Regions from separate parts of the Brevibacterium luteolum genome, predicted to be linked through region 1. Evidence: riboswitches for the same ligand, from Rfam matches in the RefSeq annotation. Region 1 holds a riboswitch; the other holds the start of a gene.

Region 1 (7,653 bases):
GTCTCTTCTCTCGAGGCGCCTTCAATGCTGCCGCGAGCCCGTGAAGTGATCAACGAAGCCGGGATCAACGATGAGCAACTGCTCACCGGCGCAGGCATTCCGCTAAGTCTGTTCGAAGTTGTGACTGCTCGTACGCCAGTCGCGAACGTGACGTAGCCAGACACGACGACGGTGGTTATTGAGGGCATCCGTGAGAGTCGCGCGTTGTGATGCCTTGCCGCAGCAGCATCGTGCGAACGATGGTGGCATGGAAGCCGAGTTGCGCGCCGATGCTGGCGAGCGAGAGCCCAGACTTGTAGAGCCGAGCGGCCATGTCGACTTGACTTGGACTCATGCTCTTAGCCCGCTTCACCGTGCTGGTTCGGTCGAGTACTTCGCTGTCTTTGACGCGGTGGATGCCGTGACGCGCGGCGATCTTCTTCATCGTCTGCCCTGCTTTGTACTCGGCGACGATGGCTTGCTCCGTCTCTGCAAGCAATTGCTTCCCTGTCCGCGCCGAACGCGGAGACCTAAGGGCACGAAGTGTGGCGCTGCACGCCTGATCTGGCCTTTGGCTCCTGGGACCACGCCATCGATTTGAGAGGTAGTCTCCTTTCGATTTCAGTAAGTCTTTAGGAGCCCCACGTTGTGAAGTCTCGGGACATCGTTCACTCGATGTCCCGAGATTTTTTGTTCTGGCGGCGATGTCTCGCGTCATCGTTCCGGGGCCCGTCACCTCAGATTCCAGTGATTCGATGATCCACGTTGAATCTGATTCCATCCAACCGCACCGAGGTTTTGGGATGCCGTGCGTGCTGACGAGAGGGTTCTCGCCAAACATGCCGGCGCGACCTCGTCGTGACGGCGAACGATGACCTGAATCCACGCGCACGAGAATCCCGGGCCATCGTTGCCCGATGTCCCGGGATCCTCTGTACACATGCCGCTGCCGGCAGTGGTTCACGACGTCCAACGATCGTCAGCTCGGTGGTGGCACCGCCTTCTGCACGAGTTCTGCCACACGTGTCCGTACGGCATCCGTCAGGGCGGGAATCGCGAAATGGGTTGCCCACATGTCCCCGTCGTCGAGCTGCGCGGCACCGTTGAATCCGAGAGTCGAATAGCGGGTGTCGAATTTGCTGGAGAGCTGCAGGAACACCACGACATCGGCGTCGTCGGCGTAGGCCGGCATCCCGTACCACAGCCGCGGGGCCAGATGAGGCGCCGCCTCGGTCATGATCTGATGGACAGCTGCTGCGATCTGCTTGTCGCCTTCCGGGAGCGCAGCGATCGCCTCGAGCAGCGCCTCCAGGTTCTTCGCCTTCTTGTTCCCGCCCTTCTGCGAGCGCAGCTCGGCCGCGCGCTCCTTCATCGCAGTGAGCTCTGCCTCGGAGAAGCCGCTGTCATTCGCCATGGCCGGCCTCCCGGGCCTGGATCCGGACGAGGTTGCCGGCGGGGTCGCGCACCGCACAGTCGCGCAGTCCGTAGACCTGGTCCTTCGGCTCCTGCACGACCTCGACGCCCGCCTGTGCGAGGCGCTGGAAGAGCCCGTCGAGATCGTCACTGGCGAGGTTGATGCCGGCATAGGTGCCCTTGGCCATCATGTCGGCGATGGTCTGCGCCTCGGCATCGGTGACCCCAGGGTCACATACCGGCGGTTGCAGGACGACGTGGGTGTCCGGCTGACCGGCAGCGCCGAGGGTGATCCACCGCATCGGGCCCTCACCGACGTCGAGCCGCACTTCGAAGCCGAGCACATCGCGGTAGAAGCGCAGGGACGCTTCCGGGTCTGTGTGCGGCAGGAAACTGGAATGAATGCTCAGTGTCATGAGCACAAGGCTACGGAGCCGAGAACGGCTGAGCTTCTCGATTTCTGACCGGTCTCGTGACCGTCCGGACGACACATGCCGGAAGGTGCAGCAGGTCTGCCTTGGACGCTTTTCGGTACGCTGTCGGCGAGACACCGACGAGTTCGGTGAATCGCGTGCTGAACGTCCCCAGCGAGGAGAAGCCGACGCTCATGCAGACATCCGTCACACTCAGCTCGGAATGGCGCAGCAGCGCCATCGCGCGTTCGATCCGCCGTGTCATGAGGTAGGAGTACACGGATTCTCCGAAAGCCGCTTTGAACCTCCGTGACAGGTGTCCGGCCGACATGTGGACACCGCGGGCAAGGGAGGGAACGTCGAGAGGCTGGTCGAACTCCCGGTCGATCCGATCCCGGACTCTGCGCAGCAGTACTAGATCCGTCTGAACGCGGGGACCGGCTGGCATGGCGCGAGCGTAGCACGCCGGCCAGGCGCGTCTTGATCCGCAAGACACCGGCATAGGCGACCTGTCCGGATACGCTGGAGCCGGGTGCGATGAGGACTGCAGATGGGAGACGGCGGTGGCGACGATGCTGACACGGACGGCGAGTGCCGAGGGTGTGCTTGAGATCGTACGGCTCGATCCCGCTGACTGGGACGCCCACCGTCAGGTGCGCCTGCGGATGCTCGCCGATGCGCCCGAAGCGTTCTGGGGCACCTACGAGGAGGCCGCGCAGCTGCGTGCGGCTGACTGGCAGGCTCAGCTGAGCGGCGCACGCATCGTGCTCCACGCCCGCCACCGGGAACAGCCGGCAGACGGTGAGACCACCGCAGCCGAGGTGCCGGTCGGGTGTCTGGTGCTCCAGCCGGAGGGCTACACGCCGGACATGCCGTTGGCCGAAGACGAGGCGATTCTCACCAAGATCTGGGTGCGTCCAGCCGCCCGCGGCAGGGGAGTGTCAGCCGCAGTCGTGCGCGAAGCTGCGCGCCTGTCCGAGCAGCTGGGCAGACCGAGACTGCTGCTTGACGTCGATGACAGCAACGCGGCCGCAATCCGCTCCTACGAGCGCTTGGGCTTCCGTGCTACCGGCAACGGCTATCCGCGCGAAGGGACCGGCACACGCTGGGCTGAATACAGCGCCCATGCCTCGCAGCTTAGCTGACGACTTCTCATCTGCGTGCGTCTGTCGCGATGTGACCGCATTTCAGTCGCGAACTGCACAAAGACACTGCCGTATGTACACTGACGGCATCGATCAACGCTGATCGATCCTGCGGGAGCCCGGTGAGGGCTGAGAGGGCTTAAGCGCCGACCGCTGAACCTGATGCGGTTGAGACCGCCGGAGGAAAGGATGCATGCGCTATGCCCGTGCCAGCAGATGAGGCACACGCTTTCACAGCAGACGTCGCCGTCGTCGGCGGTGGCATCATCGGCCTCGCCACTGCCTGGCGGCTCACCCGTTCTGGTCTCAGCACAATCGTCATCGATCCGAGCCCGGGAACCGGTGCCAGCTTCGCCGCGGCAGGGATGATCGCCCCGGTCTCTGAGATGAGCTATCAGCATGAACGGCTCTTCGCCCTCATGCGCGACTCCGCTTCCGAATATCCAGCATTCGTCGCAGACCTTGAAGATGATGCACAGGCAGACGTCGACTACCGCGAGACCGAGACACTCGTCTGCGCTGCCGACCCCGCAGACCGGCAGGCGCTGGCGGATCTGCAGCAGTACCAGCAGGCCGCCGGCGGAGTAGTCGAAGCGCTGACCGGCCGTACCGCCCGGCGTCTCGAACCCGCCTTGAGCCCCTCGCTGTCCGGGGTGTTCCGCTCAGCCGGTGACCACCAGGTCAACCCGCGCCGCATCACCGCTGCCCTGCAGACCGTGCTGCCCACCATCATCCGGCAGATGGCCGTCGAACTCATCCGAGCTGAGAACAGGAGCGGGCCAGTGGTGACCGGAGTCCGCCTCGACGACGGCAGAACCCTCACAACTCCGGTCACGGTGCTCGCCACCGGAGTGGCGCAGACGATCACGCTGCTGCCAAGGGAGCGCTCGCTGCCGCTGCGCCCGATCCGCGGTGAGGTGCTGCGCACCCGCCTGCCGGACGGTGCACCGCCGCTGCTGGAGCGCACCATCCGCGGCATCGTCACAGGCCGTCCCATCTACCTCGTGCCGCGGGCCGATGGGGAGATCGTCATCGGTGCCACCAGCCGCGAAGACAACCGGGAAGGCCCCAGCGTCGAAGGCGTCGCCCAGCTGCTGCGCGACGCCCAGCGCCTGGTGCCCGGCATCGGCGAGAGCGAACTGACCGAAGTCACCGCCCGCGCCCGGCCCGGCACCCACGACGACGCCCCCTACCTCGGCGCCTTGCCCACCGCTGAAGGCGACACTGTCGGGGGACTCATCGTTGCCAACGGGTTCTACCGGCACGGCATCCTGCTCACCCCGCTCGCCTCACGGCTGGCGGCCCAGCTCGTGCTGCACGAACTCGACCCGCAGGCCGTGCCCCGACCAGGCGGCAGTGCGGAGACCGCAGACACGGACCACCACCATCTGCAGACGATGGACCCGCGCCGCATCGCACATCACGCTGCAGAGAATCAGCCACAAGGAGGAAGACCATGACAGCGAACCACAGCCTTGCGACCCCGACGGAGTCAGAGGTGACGGTCACCATCAATGGAGAGACCCGCACGGCTCACGCGGACACGACGCTGAGCGACATCATCGCCGAGACCACCGGACGGCAGCTCCAGGCAGACGGAACCGCCGCAGACGGCCAGCGTCTCGGTATCGCCGTCGCCGTCGACGCGGCCGTGGTCCCGCGCAGCCGGTGGTCGTCCACCGGTCTGCGCGATGGACAGAACATCGAGATCATCACTGCGATGCAGGGAGGCTGAGCCCGATGACCCATACACCCGCACTGCCGCCGCTGAGCATCGACGGCGTCGAACTGAACTCACGCCTCATCATGGGCACCGGAGGCCTGAGCTCCCTGAGCGTCCTTGAAGACGCGCTCATCGCCTCAGGCACGGAACTCACCACCGTCGCCATGCGCCGCTACACCCCGCAGACCGGCGACAGCCTGTTCACCCTGCTTGAGCGCAACGATATCCGCATCCTGCCCAACACCGCCGGCTGCTACACCGCCCGCGACGCCATCCTCACCGCCGAACTCGGCCGCGAAGCGCTCGAGACCCACTGGGTCAAACTCGAGCTCATCGCCGATGAGGACACGCTGCTGCCCGATGTCGTCGAACTCGTCGACACGACCGAACAGCTGGCCAACCGCGGGTTCACCGTCTTCGCCTACACCTCCGACGACCCCGCCGTCGCCCGCCGACTCGAAGACGCCGGAGCCGCTGCCGTCATGCCGCTCGGCGCTCCCATCGGCTCCGGCCTGGGCATCCTCAATCCGCACAACATCGAACTCATCTGCGCCCGCGCCCGGGTACCGATCATCCTCGACGCCGGCATCGGCACCGCCTCAGAAGCCGCCCTATCCATGGAGCTCGGCTGTGACGCCGTGCTGCTGGCCTCAGCCGTCACCCGCGCCCAGGACCCCGTCGCGATGGCCACCGCGATGCGCCACGCCGTCACCGCCGGCGGCCTCGCTGCCCGTGCCGGGCGCATCCCGGCCCGCCGGCACGCCATCGCCAGCTCACCGCAGGAGGGCATCATGACCCCGCTCGGGACTGCCGAACCGATCACCGAGGCGGCCTCATGACCGGCATAGGACCGCTCGCCGCCCCTGCCGACGGGTTGACCCAGGCTGAGGCGCACCGGGCCAGCCGCCACCTGAGCCTGCCCGGGTTCGGGATCGACGCCCAGCTGCGGCTCAAGAGCGCTCGCGTGCTCGTCATCGGCGCCGGTGGACTGGGCTCACCGGTGCTGCTCTACCTTGCAGCAGCCGGGGTCGGCACCATCGGCATCGTCGACGACGACACCGTCGAGGTCACCAATCTGCAGCGCCAGGTCATCCACACCACCGCCGACATCGGCCGTGCCAAGGCGACATCGGCAGCAGAGAAGATCACGAACCTCAATCCGCACGTCAGCGTCGAGACGTTCATCGAACGGCTCAGTCCCGACAATGCCGCCGACCTGGTCGACGGCTGGGATGTCGTCATCGACGGCACCGACAACTTCGCCACCCGCTATGTCACCTCAGATGCCTGCACGCTGGCCGGCGTGCCGTGCGTGTGGGGCTCGATCCTGCGCTTCAACGGGCAGGTCAGCGTCTTCTGGGCGGGACACGGTCCCACCTATCGCGACCTGCACCCCGAACCCCCGCCGCCTGGCGAAGTCCCCAGCTGCGCTGAAGGCGGCGTGCTCGGCGTGCTGCCGGGCACCATCGGCTCGGTCATGGCCACCGAGGCGATCAAGCTGCTCACCGGCATCGGCCAGCCGCTGCTCGGCCGCGTGCTGCTCTTCGACGCACTGACGATGAGCTGGCGCGAACTCGCTCTGGCCCCCGATCCCGACGCGGGCGAGGTCACCTCGATCGGCGAGCCCGCCGCCGAGGCGAACTGCCAGGCGCTGCCGCCCACCGCCTCGGGCACGGGGGAGAGCATGACACCCCGCGAGCTCAGCGCCCGCCTGGACGACGGCACCACCGTGGCCGTCGACGTGCGCGAACCGTGGGAGCGGGCGATCGCTGCCATCCCGCAGTCTGTGGCCGTCCCCCTCGGTGAGATCGAACAGCGCGGCTGGGACGCGCTGCCGCCCACTGCAGCCGCAGCGACATACGTGTTCTGCTGCAAATCCGGGGTGCGTTCCCAGCAGGCGATCGATATCCTCCGCACACGAGCCGGGGATCAGCAGCCGGATCCGGAACTCGTGAATCTGGGTGGTGGGATCGACGCGTGGGCAGAGACCGTCGACGGGCAGATGGCGCGTTACTGAGGGCGTCTGACAGGGGAGAACACGGGTTTCTTTCCGACCGCGCCTTGTCCTACGCGCATAAGGGAAGCAGCGGAATCGAAAACCGGTTCTCAGACGCCGTCGATTCGAATCTCAGCGTTCTTTGTGCTTTTATCGAATGCGTGCCGAGGTCAAGTTCTGGCTTCGGCGCCGTTCTGCGCCGAGAACGTCTGATGTGATCGGATGCGCCGGCGCAGACGCTGCCCTCGTCGCCTGCGAAACGGAGAATCTGTGCCGCCGTCTTCTGACACTTCAGACCTTGTCCAACTCGGCATCCCCGGCCTCGTGCTGCTACTCCTGCTGTTCTACGGCGGAACCATGTGGATGTCGATGGCGATATCGAAGAGGAAGGAGAACGCAGACGATTACATGACCGCCGGCAACCGGATCGGCTTCGGCATCTCCGCAGCCTCGATGACCGCGACCTGGATCTGGGCCTCGTCGATGTACGCCTCGGCCACCGCCGGCTACACCTACGGCGTGTCCGGCCCGATCCACTACGGGCTGTGGGGCGCGCTCATGATCCTGTTCATCTACCCCTTCGGCCGCCGTATCCGCGCCGTCGCCCCGCGCGCCCACACACTGGCCGAGGTGATGTACGCCCGCCACGGCCGGTCCTCGCAGCTCATGCTCGCCGGATCGAACGTCCTCGGCTCGGTCATTTCGCTGACCTCGAACTTCATCGCCGGTGGTGCGATCATCTCGCTTCTGTCACCCATCAGCTTCGGCGGCGGCATCATCATCGTCGCCGCAGGTGTGCTGCTCTACACCCTGTGGTCGGGTTTCCGCGCTTCGGTGCTGACCGACTTCGCCCAGGTGTGCGCAATGCTCGGCGCGACCGTCATCATCATCCCGATCGTGTTCTTCGCCGCCGGCGGACCGGACATGTTCGAAGCCGGCCGTGCTGCCGGCAACGTCACCGCCGCCCAGGAGAGCTTCTTCTCC
Region 2 (7,653 bases), on a different contig from region 1:
GTCGGTCAGCTTCGTCTCGACCTCGGTGAGCTTGGCAGTGTAGTCCTCGGCGTTGGCCTCGAAGTCCGCAGCGTGGTCGGGGTCGAGCTCCGAGAAGGCCGTCGCCATGTTCTCGACGTAGATCGCGGTGTTGGCAGGCGACATCCAGGCGTGCGGGTTCGGCTTGCCGGCGTCGGCGTCCTCGGTGATGTCGATCGGTTCGACGCCGTCGGTGAGCACGACGTGCTTCGTGCCGGCGACGTCGATGAACTGCTCGAACCACTTCTCCAGGCCCATGCCGTTCTCCATGACGAGATCGGCTTCCTCGGCGTGCCGGATGTCGCTGGGGGAGGGCTCATAGCCGTGGATCTCCGCGCCTTCCTTCGTGATCGACTCTACGCGCAGGTGCTCGCCTGCGACATTGGCGGCGATGTCCTTGAGCACGGTGAAGGTGGTGAGCACCAGCGGGCGGTCATCATCCGTACCCGAGGTGTCAGCCGGGCTGCAGGCCGACAGGGCCAGTGCGGCTGTGGTCACCAGGCCGGTGATGAGAAGGGGGATGCGCCAGGTGCGGCTCTGCGCGCGGGGTGTGCGCAGCTGTGAGAGGGGAGAACGAAATGCCATGGCATCACAATAGTTCCCCTCAGCGAATTTGCAAAGTTCGCCCATGCGAACTTTTTGATGTGCGCAAGTGAGCGCGGAGCGCTGCGGTCTCAGTCCTTCTTCGGCCGGCCGATGCCGCGGTAGTGCTGCAGCTGCTCTGGGGTGAGCCTGCGGAACAGCGCCTCCTGGGCGACCGAGGCGACGAGCACGCCGTCCTGGGTGGTGATGTCGCCGTTGTACAGGCCGCGACCGTAGGCGGCGGAGCGCGGGGCGTAGTCGCACAGCACCCAGTCGTTCATGTTCACCGGCCGGTGGAACCACAGCGAGTGATCGAGGCTGGAGCCGGACTTGAACTCCTCGGTGTTGAATGCGCCCAGGCCCGAGGAGATGTCGGACAGGTAGGTGAGTGCGCAGATGTGCAGCAGCTCGGAGTCGCCGAGGTCCTCGGTGCAGCGGGCCCAGAACCGGACCGGGTAGTCGGTGGTCTCGAAGGGCTGGTCGGTGCTGCGGGCTTCGAAGGAGAACATCCGCGGCATCGGCGAGGGGTCGCCGAACCGGATCTCCTGCTGGGCGGCTGCCGTCGGGCCCTGCAGGTCGGGGCTTTCGTTGCCGCGGGTGAAGTTGATGGCCATGTTGAAGATGACGTCGCCGTCCTGGGTGGCGACCACGCGGCGGGCGGAGTAGGAGCCGCCGTCGCGGTCGCGGAAGACCTGGAAGACCGTCGGCCGGGCGGCGTTGCCTGGGCGCAGGAAGTATCCGTGCAGGGAGTGGGGCTTGCGCTCTGCATCGACGGTCAGGGCCGCGGCGTGCACGGACTGCGCTGCGACCTGGCCGCCGTAGAGGGCGTAGGGCTCATCGAAGACGTAGCCGGCGCGGTAGATGTTCTTGTCGATCTTCTCCAGCTGCATGAGCTCGAGGAACGAGCCTTCGCCGGTTTCGCTGGGTGAGAAGAGCACATCGCTCACGGGATTCCTCCGATTCGGTCAGGACAGATGACGCCGTACCCTTCGATCCTAGCGACCCGGAGTCACTTGGCCTGCAGCCGTGCGGCAACCGGAGCAGTGGGCGTGGCCTCAGACGACTGGCCAGGACAACTGGTGGCTAGCGTCTTGGGCAAGGCGCCGGATGACGGGGTGGTCGAGTGGCAGCGATATTGCCGGCGCGATCGGGAATGCCGAATGAGCTGAAGAGAAGAGTACGACGTTCTTCCCTGGCATCATCGTCGAGTGCACGTACAAGCCGTCGAGCTCCAAGCTGAGCTCTGCGGAAAGCTCGTGAATTCCGCGCGCCCAGTTACGGCATGTCGATTTCGGTGCAGCGAACAGTGAGAACGAGGCACCATTGCGAGTCGGCCAGTTTCCCGTGAGGTCAAGCAACCGCAGATCGCGAGCCGGAAACCACGCGCTGAGGGCACGCAACGAACCGATGCGGATGCGTCGGCGTTCTTGGAATACTTCGGCAAAGGTGGTGACGGGATCCGTCGCACAGTAGGCGACGCCTACGCCGTGGTGATGCGAAGGAGGTGGGGGATGCGGATCCCAGCGCATGCTCTGCAACGGTCCGAAATCGCGAAAGCCGTTCCATGCGATTGGGTGCCGGCCACCTGCCGAGTGGATGCGGAACAGGGGCTGAGTGGAAGGGAGGTCGCGAAGATCCGCCGGCCGAATCGACAGATGCCCGGGCCGCTTGGGATTCTTCGCCATCATTCCCAGGAAAGCTCGTCGGCCAGTGAGGAGACAGCCGATGGTGGTCTGTCAGCTGCGAGCCATTCAGATGGGGTCTGCCCTTCGAGCGACTCAGCGGGCTGGGTCATGAACTCTTCGATGTCCACGGGAAGATAGTCCTCTGGAAGCGCCCTTATAACTTGTGACAGACCGGGGAGTGCGCGACCGTCGATGAACTGCCAGCGCGGAAAGAGGAGATCTCGGCGGCTCTGAGACGTGAACGCATAGAGATCACCGCTGGCGGCAAGGGCTCTGACATCAGCGGTGCCAAGGAGAAGCAGGCGGGCGACTTCGTCGACGGCCAGGGTGTTCCGTTCGGCGCGTTGCGCAGCCACGGCGCGGTTGGCCGCAATCTCGATATCGACATCGGCCAGCCCCTCAGGGATGAGGTCGACAGGGGTGAGACCTGTGTGCTCGGCTAGGAAGGCGCGTTCCTCCGCTGGCAGCGGTGCAGCAGGTTCGACCGTATCGGCGAGGACGGTCAGCACGTCGCTGACGGACACAGGCAGTTTCCGGGCCTCGATTGCCCGCTTGAGCCGATCCTCCCATTCGGATTCGGCGACCGGTCGTGGTGCGCTCATGCCACGATTCTACGCCGCTCGCGAGAGACCAGCCAGAGTTATCCACAGGCAGTTGGATTCAGCGCGGTCGCTTCCGAGCGCTACGCCACCCCCACACATTCCAGCGCAAAGTGGCGTCATCCGCCAGGACTGTTAGAGTGGCGGACAGACATGGGGTGCCTGGCGGGCCGGGCTGAGAACACACCCATCGAACCTGATCTGGATCATGCTGGCGAAGGGATTGTCGTGACACAGCAGCACCCATCTGCCGCCGCACAGTCGGCGGCCTCGATACCCGACCTCGCAGCGGCGGTGACCGCAGTGCGGGAGTCGAATCCGCTCGTCCAGTGCATCACGAACACCGTCGTGCAGCCGCTGAGCGCCAATGCGCTGCTGGCGATCGGCGCCTCACCGGCGATGATCAACCACGAAGCCGACGCCGCCCAGTTCGCCCGCATCTCCGACGGCCTGCTCATCAACTTCGGCACTGCCAGCTCACACAACTTCCTCGCCGCCGACGCCGCCATCACCGCCGCCCGTGAGACCGGCACCCCGTGGGTGCTCGATCCCGTCTCCTATGGTGTCATCGACTACCGCACCACCCGCATCAAGCAGGCCCTGACATGGCAGCCGACCGCCATCCGCGGCAACGCCTCTGAGATCGCAGCCCTGGCCGGCACCGGTGCCGGCGCCCGCGGCGTCGACTCCACCGACGAGGTCGAAGCCGCCCTCGAGGCTGCGATCCAGCTCTCCCACGCGCTCGGCTCTGTCGTCGCCGTCTCCGGAGAGGTCGACGCGATCGTCCACGCCGGTGAGCAGGTGCGCATCGCCCGGGTCTCCGGCGGTTCGGACTACATGCCGCTGGTCGTGGGCACCGGCTGCTCGCTCGGCGGAGTCGTCGCCGCCTACCTCGGCGCCCTGCCGGCCGACCCGTTCGCCGCGGTCGTCGCCGCCCACGCCCACTATGCGGCCGCTGGCACCCGCGCGGCCGGCACGAGCCGCGGGCCTGGCAGCTTCGCCGTCGAGTTCCTCGATGCCCTGCATTCCGTCACCGCCGCTGACATCACCGCCGTCGGCGTCAGTTACGACACCGTGGAGGTCACCGCATGAGCCACGATCGCCTCGCCGGCATCGACACCGCCCTGTACTTCATCACCGACACCGCCCAGTGCGCGTCCGCCGGCCGGTCGGTGGCCGAGACCGTCGCCGAGGCGGTGGCCGGCGGGGCGGGGATGGTCCAGATCCGGGACAAGGACATCACTGACGACGCCATGTACGACCTCACCTGCGAGGTGCTGCGGGCCGTCGACGAGGTGCTCGGCGATGCGAAGATCACCCGGCCGGTGCCGGTGTTCGTCAACGACCGCGTCGCCGTGGTCGAACAGCTCAACAGTGAAGGACACCTCGTGCACCTGCACGTCGGCCAGGACGACATGCCGTTTGCCGAAGTCCGCCAGCACATCGGCCAGGAGGCCCTGCTCGGGCTCTCGGCCACCACCCCGGATCAGTTCGCCGCCGCCCGCGAGGCCGGATCGGTCGACCTGCTCGGCGTCGGCCTGGCGTTTCCGACGACGACGAAGAAGAACGCCCGCGACGTCCTCGGACCCGGCAAGATCCGCGCACTCGCCGGCGAGGCCGGTCTGCCGGTCTTCGGCATCGGCGGCATCGACCTGGCAGGTGCTGCCAAGATGCACGGCACCGGAGTCGCTGGAATCTGCGTCGTCTCCGCCATCTGCACAGCCGCCGACCCGCGCGCAGCCGCTGCTGCGATCAAGGCCGCGTTCCTCACCGGCCAGACACCCGACACCGAGGACCGGACTGAGACGCACGACAACACCGGCTCCCACACTGCAGACGGAGGACGCTGAACAATGACTGCACCCGCATCCCGCCCGCCGGTTGCCTTGTCCATCGCCGGCACCGACCCGTCCGGCGGCGCTGGCATCCACGCTGACCTCAAAGCCTTCTGCGCCCGCGGCGTCTACGGCACCACCGCCATCACCGCCCTGGTGGCCCAGAACACCCACGGCGTCAGCGAGGTCTACGGCATCGACGAGGCCTTCGTCGAAGCCCAGCTGGCCAGCGTCCTCGATGATGTGCCCGTCGACGCGACGAAGACCGGGATGCTCGCCACCCGCAGCCTCGTCGAACTCGTCTGTCACACCGCCGATGAGAAGGACCTCGGCTACTTCGTCGTCGACCCCGTCATGGTCGCCACCTCCGGACACCGGCTGCTCGACGACGACGCAGTCGACTCCGTGCGCCGCCAGCTCATGCCGCGCGCGGACCTCATCACCCCGAACCTGCCCGAAGCCGCACTGCTGCTCGGCGAATCCGAACCAGAAGCCGCAAGCATCGAGCAGATGCGCGACCAGGCCGGCCGGCTGATCGAACACGGTGCCCGGGGCGTGCTGCTCAAAGGCGGCCACGGTGTCGACGACGAGGTCATCGACGTCCTCGCCCTGGCCGACGGCACTACCGCGGAGTTCACCCACACCCGCATCCGCACCCCGAACACCCACGGCACCGGCTGCACCCTCTCAGCGACGATCACCGCCGAGATGGCCGCCGCCCGCCACGCACAGGCGAGCGTCGCCTCGGGAACGGACACCACCGCCTCGGGAGCGGACGCCACCGTCTCGGGAGCGGACGCCACCGCCTCGGAAACCACCACTGCCTCGGAGACCATCACCGCAGCCGTCGAACGATCACTGGACTACCTTGCCCGTGCGCTCGCCTCGGCAGATCACTGGCAGCTGAGCCTCAACCCCGACGGCGCCCACGGGCCGGTCGACCACCTCGTCGACCTCACCGTCACGCGCTGAACCCGCCCGCCTCGAAGATCAGCGCCCGCCTGCAGCGTGAACCCTACGAAAGGACAGCCATGACCGACCGCAACCGCTTCGTCGCTGGCGAGCAGTCCCAGGCGATCTGGGATTCCGTCGCCGGCACCCTCGATGAGATCGAGAACCTGCCCTTCCTCGAGGCACTCGCCACCGGCGAACTGCCGGTGAAGACCTTCGTCAATTACATCCTGCAGGACGAGCTGTACCTCAACGGTTATGCCCGGGCGATGAGCCAGCTCGGTGTGCGCGCACCGAACCGCGAGGACACCCGCTTCTGGACGTTGGCCGCAGGCGAGGCCGTCACCGTCGAAGAGGAGATGCATGCTGCACTGCTGGCCGAGGAGCGATTCGCCTCGGCCCGCCGCCAGCTGACCGACGCAAACGGCCAGCCGCAGCCCTCGCCGACGACCCTGGGCTACACCTCCTACCTCATCGCCCAGGCCGCAACCGCTGCGTACCCGGTCGGTGTGGCCGCAGTGCTGCCGTGCTTCTGGGTCTACGCCCACATGGGCAAGGTGCTCACCGAACGCGTCGGCGACGCCATGGATACGCACCCGTACCGTGCCTGGATCGAAACCTACGACAGCCCCGAGTTCGATGAATCGGTCGACGGTGCCGTTGCGATCCTCGAACGCGAGATGGCTGCAGCCGATGAGCCCACCCGGCAGGCGATGATGGCCGCATTCGCGCAGGCCACCGTGTACGAACTGCACTTCTGGGCCTCCGCCCACGTCTTCCAGTCCTGGGACGTCGCCGCACTCGGCGAACCGGCAGTCGAGGCCGCGCTATCCTGAGCGGATGACGGCGATGAGCGACACCCCCGAGACCAGCCCAGCCAGCACCTCCCAGGACAGCGCTGGTGAGGCCGACCCCGGGCGGGTCGTCATCGGCGGATCCAGCGGCTTCATCGGCCGCCACCTCGTCGCCAAGTACCGGTCCGAAGGCCGGGAGGTCGTCACGATCTCCCGGTTCAACGCCGACCTCACCTGGGATGACGCAGGCGGCATCGCCGCCGCCGTCGACGGGGCGGGCCTCGTCATCGGGCTGGCAGGCAAGAGTGTCGGATGCCGCTACACCGCGAAGAACCGGGAGGAGATCTTCACCTCCCGGCTGTCCACCACCACAGCCCTGTCCGATGCGATCGGCGCAGCGGACAACCCGCCGCCGCTATGGATCAACGCCTCGACCGCGACGATCTATCGGCATGCCGATGACCGGCCGATGACCGAATCCGGCGGCGAGATCGGCGAAGGCTTCTCCGTCGACGTGGCCCGCGCCTGGGAGCGCGCGCTCTTCACAGCCGACCTGCCGGCCACTCGCCGGGTCGCCCTGCGCACTGCGATCGTGCTTGGCCACGACACCTCCGAGGCCGCGACCGGTTCAGGTGCCGGCAGCCGCAACGGCGCCCTCGGCCCGCTCATCAATCTAGCCCGCATCGGCCTCGGCGGCGCCCAGTACGACGGCCGCTGGCCGGCCACACCTGGCCGCAAACGCGCCGGCACCGCACACACCTACGGCACACCTGGAGCCCGGCAGCGGTTCAGCTGGATCCACCTCGACGACGTCGCCGGCATCATCGACTTCCTCGAAGCCCACCCCGGGCTCGACGGGCCCATCAACGCCGCGGCCCCGAACCCCTCGGACAACCTCGGGTTCATGGCAGCGATCCGGTCCGCGACCGGCATGCCGGGCGGTCTGCCGGTGGCCCGCTGGATGCTCGAGATCGGCGCGATCGCGATCCGCACCGAGACCGAACTCGTCCTCAAGAGCCGCTGGGTGCTGCCCGAACGCCTCCAGGCGGCCGGCTATGAGTTCGCCTACCCGGACCTGGAGCCCGCCGTCGACGACGCCGTCAACGGCTGACCGCGCCGGCCGGGCGAGGGAAGCTGTCAGGCCGGAAAGTCAGCACCAGGGGAGTGCCCGGCTCAGAGGGCGAGGATG

Evidence for each region. A riboswitch is a leader RNA that binds a small molecule or an ion and turns the genes downstream of it on or off. The one in region 1 is predicted to bind thiamine pyrophosphate.
Region 2: it holds a riboswitch for thiamine pyrophosphate, as region 1 does, so the genes downstream of both, thiM (hydroxyethylthiazole kinase) here and thiO (glycine oxidase ThiO) in region 1, are expected to answer to the same signal.

What each region holds. Positions count from the first base shown of each region.
Region 1 is NZ_JALXPM010000025.1:35,225-42,877, forward strand. Features, by position in the region: gene M3C25_RS07880 (helix-turn-helix domain-containing protein) at 1-156, shown strand, start outside; gene M3C25_RS07885 (hypothetical protein) at 176-424, opposite strand; gene M3C25_RS07890 (DUF1801 domain-containing protein) at 959-1,393, opposite strand; gene M3C25_RS07895 (VOC family protein) at 1,383-1,808, opposite strand; gene M3C25_RS07900 (helix-turn-helix transcriptional regulator) at 1,819-2,253, opposite strand; gene M3C25_RS07905 (GNAT family N-acetyltransferase) at 2,378-2,950, shown strand; TPP riboswitch at 3,052-3,153, shown strand; gene thiO (glycine oxidase ThiO) at 3,151-4,410, shown strand; gene thiS (sulfur carrier protein ThiS) at 4,407-4,685, shown strand; gene M3C25_RS07920 (thiazole synthase) at 4,691-5,512, shown strand; gene moeB (molybdopterin-synthase adenylyltransferase MoeB) at 5,509-6,690, shown strand; gene M3C25_RS07930 (sodium:solute symporter family protein) at 6,940-7,653, shown strand, end outside.
Region 2 is NZ_JALXPM010000015.1:16,650-24,302, forward strand. Features, by position in the region: gene M3C25_RS05470 (metal ABC transporter substrate-binding protein) at 1-603, opposite strand, end outside; gene M3C25_RS05475 (acyl-CoA thioesterase) at 693-1,547, opposite strand; gene M3C25_RS05480 (RES family NAD+ phosphorylase) at 1,656-2,285, opposite strand; gene M3C25_RS05485 (hypothetical protein) at 2,285-2,887, opposite strand; TPP riboswitch at 3,029-3,125, shown strand; gene thiM (hydroxyethylthiazole kinase) at 3,113-3,976, shown strand; gene thiE (thiamine phosphate synthase) at 3,973-4,734, shown strand; gene thiD (bifunctional hydroxymethylpyrimidine kinase/phosphomethylpyrimidine kinase) at 4,738-5,691, shown strand; gene M3C25_RS05505 (TenA family protein) at 5,751-6,506, shown strand; gene M3C25_RS05510 (epimerase) at 6,511-7,575, shown strand; gene M3C25_RS05515 (LysE family translocator) at 7,638-7,653, opposite strand, start outside.